2 regions of the Curtobacterium sp. BH-2-1-1 genome follow, and region 1 is predicted to be linked to the other one. Evidence: riboswitches for the same ligand, from Rfam matches in the RefSeq annotation. Region 1 holds a riboswitch; the other holds the start of a gene.
The links. Region 1 has a riboswitch for thiamine pyrophosphate ahead of thiM (hydroxyethylthiazole kinase). Riboswitches for the same ligand answer to the same signal wherever they lie in the genome.
Positions count from the first base shown of each region.

Region 2: another riboswitch for thiamine pyrophosphate. It lies ahead of BJK06_RS02875 (ECF transporter S component); the one in region 1 lies ahead of thiM (hydroxyethylthiazole kinase).

Region 1 is NZ_CP017580.1:3,237,920-3,243,383, reverse strand. It holds gene BJK06_RS15400 (MFS transporter) at 1-1,013, shown strand, start outside; gene BJK06_RS15395 (NUDIX domain-containing protein) at 1,027-1,917, opposite strand; TPP riboswitch at 1,985-2,080, shown strand; gene thiM (hydroxyethylthiazole kinase) at 2,069-2,917, shown strand; gene thiE (thiamine phosphate synthase) at 2,914-3,654, shown strand; gene thiD (bifunctional hydroxymethylpyrimidine kinase/phosphomethylpyrimidine kinase) at 3,651-5,156, shown strand; gene BJK06_RS15375 (metallophosphoesterase) at 5,386-5,464, opposite strand, start outside.
Region 2 is NZ_CP017580.1:624,747-630,210, forward strand. It holds gene BJK06_RS02870 (ABC transporter ATP-binding protein) at 1-1,621, opposite strand, end outside; gene BJK06_RS02875 (ECF transporter S component) at 1,618-2,259, opposite strand; TPP riboswitch at 2,256-2,365, opposite strand; gene BJK06_RS02880 (hypothetical protein) at 2,467-2,790, opposite strand; gene glgX (glycogen debranching protein GlgX) at 2,920-5,157, shown strand; gene treY (malto-oligosyltrehalose synthase) at 5,154-5,464, shown strand, end outside.

The DNA.
Region 1 (5,464 bases):
GGTCCCTGTCCGACCGGCACGGCCGCCGCCCGCTGATGCTCGCCGGGATCGTCTCGGCCGTCGTCGGCAGCGGACTGCTGGCGTTCGGCCCGCTCGGCGCGGGGTTCCTCATGGCCGGACGCCTGTTCTCCGGGGTCACCGTCGGGATCGCGATGGCGGTCGGCAACAGCTGGGTGAAGGAGCTCTCGCAGGGACGCTTCGACCCGTCGGCCGACGCCGGTTCCGGTGCACGCCGGGCGTCACTGGCGTTCACCCTCGGGTCGGCGTCGGGTGCCCTCGTCGCAGGGCTCATCGCCCAGTGGGGGCCGATCCCCGAGGTCCTGCCCTTCCTCGTGCACATCTGCGTCGCCGTCCCCTTCGCCGTGATCGTCTGGCGAACGCCGGAGACGAGCCGCTCCGGCGGGCTGCCCGGTCCCTGGTGGAAGCAGCTCGCCGTGCCGAGCGCCGGGCACCGCCGGTTCACCCGGGTCGTGCTCGTCGCCGCGCCGTGGATCTTCGGGTCAGCCGCGATCGGGTACGGGTACCTGCCGACCAAGCTGGCCGGGGCGACCGGTACGTGGGGGCTCGTGTTCGCCACCGCCGCCACCGTCGTCGCCCTCGGGGTGTCGAGTGCCGTGCAGCCCCTCGCCGGGCGGGTCACCTCGCTCCTGTCGGCACGCGGACTGCTGACGGCCGTGGCGCTCATGACCGCGGGCGTCGCCGTGGTCGTCGTGGCGGTCCAGCTGCAGTCCGTGGCGATCGGGCTCGTGGCGAACGTCGTGATCGGCCTCGGCATCGGGCTGGCGCTCGTGTCGAGCCTGCTCGAGGTCCAGCGGATCGCGGGGACACGCGACCTGGCCGGGCTCACCGGGGTGTTCTACGCGGCGGCGTACGCCGGGTTCCTGGCGCCGGCGGTCATCGCCGCGGTGGCGAACGTCGTGGCGGTGCCGACGATCCTGTGGGTGGTCGTCGGGCTCGGGGTGCTGTCGTGGGTGGCGATCCTGGTGTCGTCGCGGAAGCACATCCCCGCGTAGCTGGACCGCGCGGTCAGAACTGGTCGCGCAGCCAGGCCGGCCCGTGCACCGAGGCGCCGAGCTCCTCGACGCGGGCCCGGAGCTCGCGGTCGGCGGTCACCACGACGACCGGGGTGTGGCCGGCGTCCACCGCGGCCCGGGCAGCCTCGACGATCGCGTCGTCACCCGACCCCGGCGCGCGCACGACGGACACCGGCTCGTCCGCGCCCACGGCGTCCCGCGCCGCTCCCTCGAGCACCACGGTCCACCGCGGCCACCACCGGTCGAACGGCAGTGCGAGCACCTCGGCCGACACACCCGCCGCGGCGAGCGCCCCCACCGACCCGAGCAGCCGCGACGCAGCCCCCGCCCGGTCCTTCCACCACCCGTCCGGCACACTGCCGACCACGTTCGCCGCGTCCACCACGACGTGCGGTGTCGTCTCGATCCGTGCCCGCAGCGCCGGCCACGACGCCCCGAACCCGGGGTGCAGGGGCAGGTCCTCGACGTCGCCGACGGGCACCCAGGCCAGTTCGAGGCTCTCGCGGTCGGCGATCACCGGTTCGAAGGCCCTGGAGGCGCGCCCCACCACCGTCGTGTACGTCCAGAACCCGAGGTCCAGCACGGCGGTGTGCCGGAGGTCCACGCCGTCCTCGGGCACGCCGGCTTCCTCCGCCGACTCGCGGAGCGCCCCGGTCACGGCGTCCTCGCCGAGGTGGCGGGCTCCGCCCGGGATCCCCCAGGTGCCGCCGTGGTGGCTCCACTCGACGCGGTGCTGCAGGAGCACGCGCCCGGAGCCGTCGTCGACGAGGAGTCCGGCCGCGCCGAACCGCCCCCAGGCCTTGGTGCCGTCGGGGCCGACCGCCCAGGCGTCGCCGGGGTCGCGGGGGCCGGGAGGCGGCCCGGGAGGCGTGGTGTCTGGCACCCGTCAACCCTGTCACACGGGACCCGTCATGTGACCGGAGACGTCGCAGCCGCTCGTGTACGGTGTCGGTCGAGACACGGGGTGCCGCAACCAGCGGCTGAGATCACACCCGTCGAACCTGCTCGAGCTCGTACTCGCGAAGGGATCGTCCATGCACACTGCTGCGCCCGCCCCCGACTGGGCCCGTCGGACCGCCGAACTCCTCGAGGCCGTCCGCGCCCGGAGTCCCCTGGTGCACTGCATCACGAACACCGTGGTGCAGAACGTCACCGCGAACGTGCTGCTCGCGCTCGGCGCCTCGGCCGCGATGGTCGACGTCGTGACCGAGGCCGGGCCGTTCGCCCGGGTCGCCGACGCCCTGCTGGTGAACACCGGCACGCCGCACGCCGAACCCCGGGCCGCGTCGCTCGAAGCCGCCTCGGCAGCGGTCGACGCCGGCACGCCCTGGGTGCTCGACCCGGTCGCCGTCGGCTCCCTGCCGGTGCGGACGGCCCTGGCCCGGGACCTGCTGGCGCTCGGTCCGACGGTGCTGCGGGGCAACGCCTCCGAGGTGCTCGCGGTGCTCGGCGCCTCGGCCGGTGGTCGTGGCGTCGACAGCACGGTCGGCACCGAGGACGCGCGCGTGGCTGCGGTCGACGCGGTGGCCGCCAGGCGCGTGGCCGCGGTCGCCGTGTCGGGTCCGGTCGACCTGCTGGTCGCGCCCGGCATCGGCGTGGTGCGGGTCGCGAACGGCACGGAGCTGCTCACGCGGATCACCGGCGGCGGCTGCGCGCTCGGTGCCGTCGTCGCCGCGTTCACCGCCGTCTCCCCCGAGGACCCGGGCGCGGCCGCCGTCGCCGCGACCGCGGTGCACACGATCGCGGCCGAGTTCGCCGCGCGCGAGGCCGGCGGACCGGGCACGTTCCAGCCGCTGTTCCTCGACCGCCTGGCGTCGCTCTCGCCGGACGAGGTCGTGCGCTCGGCGCGCATCACCGTGGAGTCCCCGGCGGTGTCCGCGTGAGCGCCGGTGGGTTCGGCGTGTACCTCGTGACGGACCCGGCGCTGTCGGACCGGCACGGCATCGGTGTGCTCGGGGTCGTCCGTGCCGCGGTGCACGGCGGGGTGCGGATCGTGCAGGTGCGCGACAAGGACGCCTCGGCCCGTGACCTGCTGGCACTGACCGCCGCGGTGGCCGACGCCGTGGGCGACCGCGCGACCGTGGTGGTCGACGACCGGTTGGACGTCGCCCTGGCCGCTCGGCACGCCGGACACCGGGTCGCGGGCGTGCACCTCGGCCAGTCCGACGTCCCCGTCACCGCCGCTCGCGCCCTGCTCGGAACGGACGCACACGTCGGGCTGACCGCGAACACCCCGGAGCACCTCGCCGCCGTCGCCGCACTCCCCCGCGGCACGGTCGACCTGCTCGGGGTCGGCGTGGTGCACCCGACCGCGACGAAGGCGGACCACCCGCCGGCCCTGGGCCACGACGGGTTCGGCCGGCTCGCACGCGCGACGGACGTGCCGTGCGTGGCGATCGGCGGGGTGACGCTCGACGACGTCGGGCCGCTCCGGGCAGCCGGTGCTGCGGGCGTGGCGGTCGTGTCGGGCATCTGTGCCGCGGCCGACCCCGGGTCCGCCGCGGCGGCGTTCGTGTCCGCGTGGGGCACTGGACCCGACCACGGGGCGGAGCCGGGGCCGTCGGGTGGTGGCGATCCGTTCCTCCTGGCCGACGCGACGCACCACGGGGCGGACGCATGAGCGTCCCGCGCGTCCTGAGCATCGCCGGGACCGACCCGACGGGTGGGGCGGGGATGCAGGCGGACCTCAAGGCCATCGCCGCGCACGACGGCTACGGCATGGGCGTCGTGACCGCGCTCGTCGCGCAGAACACGCACGGGGTGCGTTCGGTGCACGTGCCGGACGTCGCGTTCCTGCGCGAACAGCTCGACGCGGTGTCGGACGACGTCGTGGTCGACGCCGTGAAGGTCGGGATGCTCGGCACCGCCGAGGTCGTACGGGTCGTGACCGAGTGGCTCCGCGAGCACCGCCCACCGGTCGTGGTGGTCGACCCCGTGATGGTCGCGACGAGCGGGGACCGGTTGCTCGACGAGGACGCCTCGCGGGCGATGGCCACGCTGCTCGGGCTCGCCGACCTCGTGACGCCGAACCGGGCGGAACTCGCGGTGCTCGCCGAGCTGGCCACCCTGCACGGACGGGCCCCGGACAGCGCCGAGGACCGGGCGCTCACGATCGCCCGCACCTGGGACGTGCTCGTGCTCGCGAAGGGCGGCCACGACGGCGGCGACACCTCGGACGACGTGCTCGTCGGGCCCGACGGGGTGCTCCGGACGTTCAGCGCGCCACGCGTCCGGACGACGAACACGCACGGCACCGGGTGCTCGCTGTCGAGTGCGATCGCGACGCTCGCGGCCCGCGACGGCGACTGGGAACTGGCCGTCGGCACGGCGAAGCGCTGGCTGACCGCGGCCCTCCGCGGCGCCGACGCCCTGCACGTCGGCACCGGGAACGGTCCGGTCGACCACGGCGCGCTCGTGCGTGCGGAGCGGCCGGAGCCGAGGTGGACCGACCGCTGGTGGGACGACGTCGCCGAGGTCCTGCACGAGACGATCGCGTGCGACTTCCTCGCCGGGATGCGCGCCGGGACGCTCGACCCCGAGGTGTTCGCCGCGTACCTGGCGCAGGACGTCCACTACCTCCGCGCGTACGAGCGGCACCTGGCGCTGCTCGGCTCGTGGACCACCGGGGCCGAGGCCGCGTTCTGGCAGGCATCGGCCCAGGGCTGCGCCGACGAGGCCCGCGAACTGCACCACCGACGCCTCGCCGGCACGCACGCCGAGGACCCCGTCCACCCGGTCTGCGCCGGCTACCTCGCCCACCTGCAGGCCGCTGCGGACTCCGGGTCCGTCGGGGTCCTCGCCGCGGCGGTGCTGCCGTGCTTCCGCGTGTACGCGTGGGTCGGGACGCAGATCGGCACGGTCGGGTCGGACCACCCGTTCGCGGACTGGATCGGCGCGTACGGCGACCCGGGGTTCGCCGAGGCCTCCGCGGACGCGACGGCCCGGGTCGAGCGGCTCGCCGCGGCGGCGACGCCGGCCGAGCGCGGCACCATGACGCGCGCCTTCCGCGCGTCGACCGCGTGGGAGCTCGCGTTCTTCCGGATGCCGACCGCGGGGACGGGCCCGGGGGCGGGCTCGGAGGCGGGCCCGGACTGTGCCGCCGGAACGACACGCTCCCGCTGAGCGCCGCGGTCCCTGGCGCGGAAGCGACAGGGTGCCGTCACGGTTCGACGGCACCCTGTCGCTTTCGCGGGCGGGGGCGGGCGGGGCGCGCGGACGGGCCGACGGGTCGGGCGCGGCGCGCGGACGCGTCGGGCGGGGCGCGCGGGCGGGGCGGGCGGCAGCGCGGCCAGGGACGCGGGGCGTCGCGGACGGGAGGCGCGGTGCGGGGCCGACCCGCGCCTCCAGGCCGTCAGCGGGTCGCGGGAGGCAGCCGCACCAGCTCGACCGACAGGTCGCGGCCGTCGACCGCACCGCGCATCCACGTGTGG
Region 2 (5,464 bases), 1.2 Mb from region 1:
TCGCCCCGAGCACGCCTGTCGCCCCGAGCACGATCTCGTCCGCGTCGAGCGCGCGGACGAGGTCGCGGTCGTGCGTCACGGCGACGATCGCGGTGCCGGAGTCGGCGAGTTCGCCGAGCCGGTCCACCACGGCCTGCCAGGTCGCCCGGTCCTGACCGGAGGTCGGCTCGTCGAGCACGACGACGGGCGGCCGGGAGGCGATGACCGTCCCGATCGCCAACCGCCGCTGCTCGCCGCCGGACAGCGTGAAGGGGTTGGCGTCGGCGAGGTGCGCGAGGCCGAACGCGTCGAGGAGCTCGTCGACCCGGGCATCGACGTCCGCCGCTCCGAGGGCGCGGGGGCCGACGGCCAGCTCCTCACGCACGGTGCGGGCGACGAACTGGTGCTCCGGGTCCTGGAAGACCGTGCCGATCCGACCGGCCAGCTGCCGGCTCGTCCACGCGGCGGGGGCGTCACCGATGCCGTCGGCGAGTGCCGTGCCCGCGCGGAGCGACCCCGCGGCGGGGCGCAGGAGCCCGGCGAGCGTGAGGCCGAGCGTCGACTTGCCGATGCCGTTCGGCCCGGTGACCGCGAGGACCCGTCCGGCCCGGACGTCGAGGTCGATCCCGCTCCCGACCGGCTGCCGCCTGCCCCGGGCGGTCCCGAGCCCCCGCGCCGCGAGCAGCACCGGGTCCCGATCGCCGAGCGGGCGGATTCCGTCCGGTCCCCCGCGGTCGGCCCCATGCATCCCGCCCGCTCGCGGACCCGCGGCGCCGAGCGGGCGGATTCCGTCCGGTCCCCCGCGGACCGTCCCAAGCATTTCGCCCGCTCGCGGCGGCGTGCGGGTGCCCCGGCGCGCCGAACCCCGCTCGGGCTCGGACCCGGGCACCCAGACGCCGGCGGCGGTCAACGCCGGACCGTGTTCGGCGAGCACGTCCGCAGGCGCACCGTCCGCGACGACACCCCCGGCCGGCTCCAGCAGCACGAGTCGGTCGACCAGGTCCAGCCACGCGCCGATGCGGTGCTCGACGACGAGCAGTGAACACTCGGTCTCGTCGAGCAGCGCCCGCACGGCGTCGTGCACCTGCACCACCCCGGAGGGGTCGAGGTTCGCGCAGGGCTCGTCGAGCACGAGGGCACCCGGACGCATGGCGAGCACGCCCGCGAGCGCCAGCCGCTGCCGCTGCCCGCCGGAGAGCATCGTGGTGGACCGGTCGAGCGGCAGGTCGAGCCCGACGACGTCGAGGGCCGACCGGACGCGCTGCCAGATCTCGTCCCGCGGGACGCCGGCGTTCTCGCAGCCGAACGCCACGTCGTCGCCGACGCGGGACATCACCGTGTGCGCCTCGGGGTCCTGCATGACGAGGCCGACGCGCCCGCGGACCGCACGCGGTTCGGCACCGTCGACGAGGACCGAACCCTGGACGGAGGCCGCGGTGTCGTCGGTGGCGTCCGGCTCGTCCGGGAGCACGCCCGCGACCGCCCGCAGCAGCGTCGACTTGCCGGCGCCCGAGGGACCGACGATCGCGACCCGCTCCCCCGGCTCGACGGTCAGGTCGACGCCCCGGACGGCCCAGGCGTCACGTTCCGCGTACCGCCAGCCCCAGTCGGAGAAGGTGATCCGCGCGACTGCCACGGTCACGCGACGGTGCGAGGACCGCGTCTGGAGTGCTCACGGCCCGCCGCGAACGACGACAGGACGCCGGTCGCGGCGAGCGCTCGGACGAGGAACCACGAGCCGACGCCCGCGATCAGCGCACCGGAGACGATCGCCGAGACGACGTAGACGACCTTGAACGCCAGGTCGAGTCCGGGGTACCAGAGCACCGTGTCGTTCAGCCCGAGCGCCAGCCCGGCCGCGGCACCGGCGAGCACGACCACCGGCAGGCGGTACACGCGGTACAGGAAGAGCGCGAGCACCAGCTCGGCGCCGAGGCCCTGCACGAGGCCGGCCTCGAGCGTCAGCCAGCCCCACTGCGTGCCGAGGAGCGCCTCGACCGAGGCGGCCACCATCTCGGCGTAGAGGGCCGCTCCGGGCTTCCGGACGATGATCGCGACGACGGGCCCGGCGAGCAGCCACACGCCGCCGAAGAGCGCCTGCGTGCCGGGGAGCACGAGCGCGGCGACGGCGCTGATCGGCTCGTAGCCGAACTCCCAGAGCTTGAAGACGACACCGATCGCGACGGCGAGCACGCTCGCGACGACGATGTCGACGACCCGCCAGCGCAGTGAGCGCCTGACGGGGGTGGACGGAACAGCAGTGTGCGTGCTCGTGGACATGGCCCTGGACTCCTCCCTGCGCCGGCATGATCCGGATCAGGTTCGACGGTCGGAGCGCCACTCGCTCCCTCTCAGCCCGGCGATCCCGGACTCCCGTGTGTGTCCCGCCATTGTAGACGTGGTCGCGACCCGGTGACGGATCGCGACCACAGGACGTCCTGGAGGCGCGGGGCGGGCCCGCACCGCGCCTCCAGGTCCGTCAGTGGGTCACTTCTTCAGGACGCGGACCAGCTTGCGCAGGACGGTCCCGGTCACCCAGATGACCGGGACGCTCACCGCGAGGAGGGAGATCAGGTTCGGCTCGAACTCGAGGTCCTTGCCGGGGCGTCGGACGTAGGCGCCGATCGGGATGGAGACGGCACCGCCGCCTCCGCCACCGTTGTCGTCGCCGTCCCCGCCCCCACCGAAGCCGAACCAGCCGAGGGACACCGGGATGAGGGTCTGGTCGCCGACCTCGACCGGCTCCCCGTAGTTCGTGGACACGCCGACGGGGCGTACCTTCTCTGCGATCTGCGTGACGATGTTGGCCATGCGCGCGACGCTACTCGCCCGTTCCTCCACAGGCAGAGCTACCCGCGCATCCGTCCACGGCCGGAGCTTGTCTGCGGACGCGGTCGGCTCCCGCCGATATGTTGGCGGGACCCACACCTGGAGGACCGTTTGCACACCTGGCCCGGCAACCCGTACCCGCTCGGGGCGACCTACGACGGGAGCGGCACGAACTTCGCCCTCTTCAGCGAGGTCGCCGAACGCGTGGAACTCTGTCTCTTCGACGACGACGGGAACGAACAGTGCATCGACCTCGTCGAGGTCGATGCGTACGTCTGGCACGCCTACCTCCCGAACGTCGGCCCCGGCCAGCAGTACGGCTTCCGGGTGCACGGCGAGTACGCCCCCGAGAAGGGGCTCCGCGCCAACGCGAACAAGCTGCTCCTCGACCCCTACGCCAAGGCGACCAGCGGGGACATCGACTGGGACCAGGCGCTCTTCTCGTACACGTTCGGCGACCCGGACTCGACCGACGACCAGGACTCGGCGCCCCACATGATGAAGGGCGTCGTCATCAACCCGTTCTTCGACTGGCAGGGCGACCGGGCTCCTCGGATCCCCTACGGCGAGACCGTGATCTACGAGGCACACGTCAAGGGCCTCACCGAGACCCACCCCGACGTGCCCGAAGAACAGCGGGGGACCTACGCGGGGGTCGCGCACCCGGCCGTGATCGCGCACCTGCAGCGGCTCGGCGTCACCACGCTCGAACTCATGCCCGTGCACCAGTTCGTCAACGACTCGACCCTGCAGGACAAGGGGCTGTCGAACTACTGGGGCTACAACACGATCGGGTTCTTCGCGCCGCACTCGCACTACTCGTCCTCGGGCGACCACGGACAGCAGGTGCAGGAGTTCAAGGCGATGGTGCGCGAACTGCACCGTGCCGGCATCGAGGTCGTCCTCGACGTGGTGTACAACCACACGGCCGAGGGGAACCACCTCGGACCGACGCTGTCCTTCCGCGGGATCGACAACGCCGCCTACTACCGCCTCGTCGAGGACGACAAGCGGTACTACATGGACACCACGGGCACGGGCAACTCGCTCAACGTCGGGCACCCGCACTCGCTGCAGCTCATCATGGACTCGCTGCGGTACTGGGTCACCGAGATGCACGTGGACGGCTTCCGCTTCGACCTCGCGGCCGCCCTGGCGCGTGAGTTCTACGAGGTGGACCGGCTGGCGGCGTTCTTCGAACTGGTCCAGCAGGACCCGATCGTGTCCCAGGTGAAGCTCATCGCCGAGCCGTGGGACGTCGGCCCCGGTGGCTACCAGGTCGGCAACTTCCCGCCGCAGTGGTCCGAGTGGAACGGCAAGTACCGCGACACCGTCCGCGACTTCTGGCGGGGAGAGCCCTCCACCCTCGGCGAGTTCGCCTCGCGGATCTCCGGCTCGGCCGACCTCTACGAGCACGACGGCCGCACGCCGAAGGCGAGCATCAACTTCATCACGGCGCACGACGGCTTCACGCTGTACGACCTCGTCGCCTACAACGAGAAGCACAACGAGGCCAACGGCGAGGACAACAACGACGGCGAGAGCCACAACCGGTCGTGGAACTCCGGCGCCGAGGGCCCGACCGACGACGAGTCGATCAACGCCCTGCGGCTGCAGCGCCGACGGAACTTCCTCGCGACGCTGCTGCTCAGCCAGGGTGTCCCGATGATCGCCCACGGCGACGAGCTCGGGCGCACGCAGTCCGGCAACAACAACGTGTACGCCCAGGACTCCGCGCTGAGCTGGATCGACTGGGACGCCGCCGACGACGACCTCATCCAGTTCACGGCCGACGTCGTGAAGCTCCGGCACGACCACCCGACGTTCCGCCGCACGCGGTACTTCAACGGGCGTCCGGTCCGCCGCGGGCAGGACGAGCCGCTGCCGGACGTCGTGTGGCTCACGCCCTCCGGCGACGCCATGGAACCCGAGGACTGGGACTCCGGCTTCGGCAAGAGCGTCGGCATGTACCTGAACGGCAACGGGATCCGCGGGCGCGACTCCCGCGGCGAGCGTGTCACCGACGTCGCCTTCATCACGTACTTCAACGCGCACGACGACACCGTGACGTTCACGCTGCCCCCCGAGGAGTACTCGCCGGGCTGGACGGTGCGGATCGACACCGCCGAACCGGGTGCGCGTGACGAGGTCCTCGACGCCGGCACCCCGCTGGACGTCCCGGCACGCTCAATGATCGTGCTGCGGGCCGAGCCCGACCACGAGGTCACGGTGACCCCGGTGGACACCGACTCGTCACGACCGGCCACCGCAGCACCGCAGGACGCCGTCACACCGGTGAACCCCGCCGGCGCCACGGCTCCCTCCGCCACGAGCGGCGGCCAGCAGTGACCGCCCGGCGCGTCCCGACCTCGACGTACCGGCTGCAGGTCACGCCGGACTTCGACCTGTCGGCCGCACGCGACGTCGTCGACTACGTGCGCGACCTCGGCGCGGACTGGCTCTACCTCTCCCCGGTGCTGCAGGCCGAGCCCGGGTCCCAGCACGGTTACGACGTCGTCGACCACGGCCACGTCGACACCGAGCGCGGCGGTGACGAGGCGCTCCAAGCGCTCGCCGACGCCGCCCACGCCGTCGGCCTCGGTGTCCTGGTGGACGTCGTGCCGAACCACGTCGGTGTGGCCACGCCCGAGGTGAA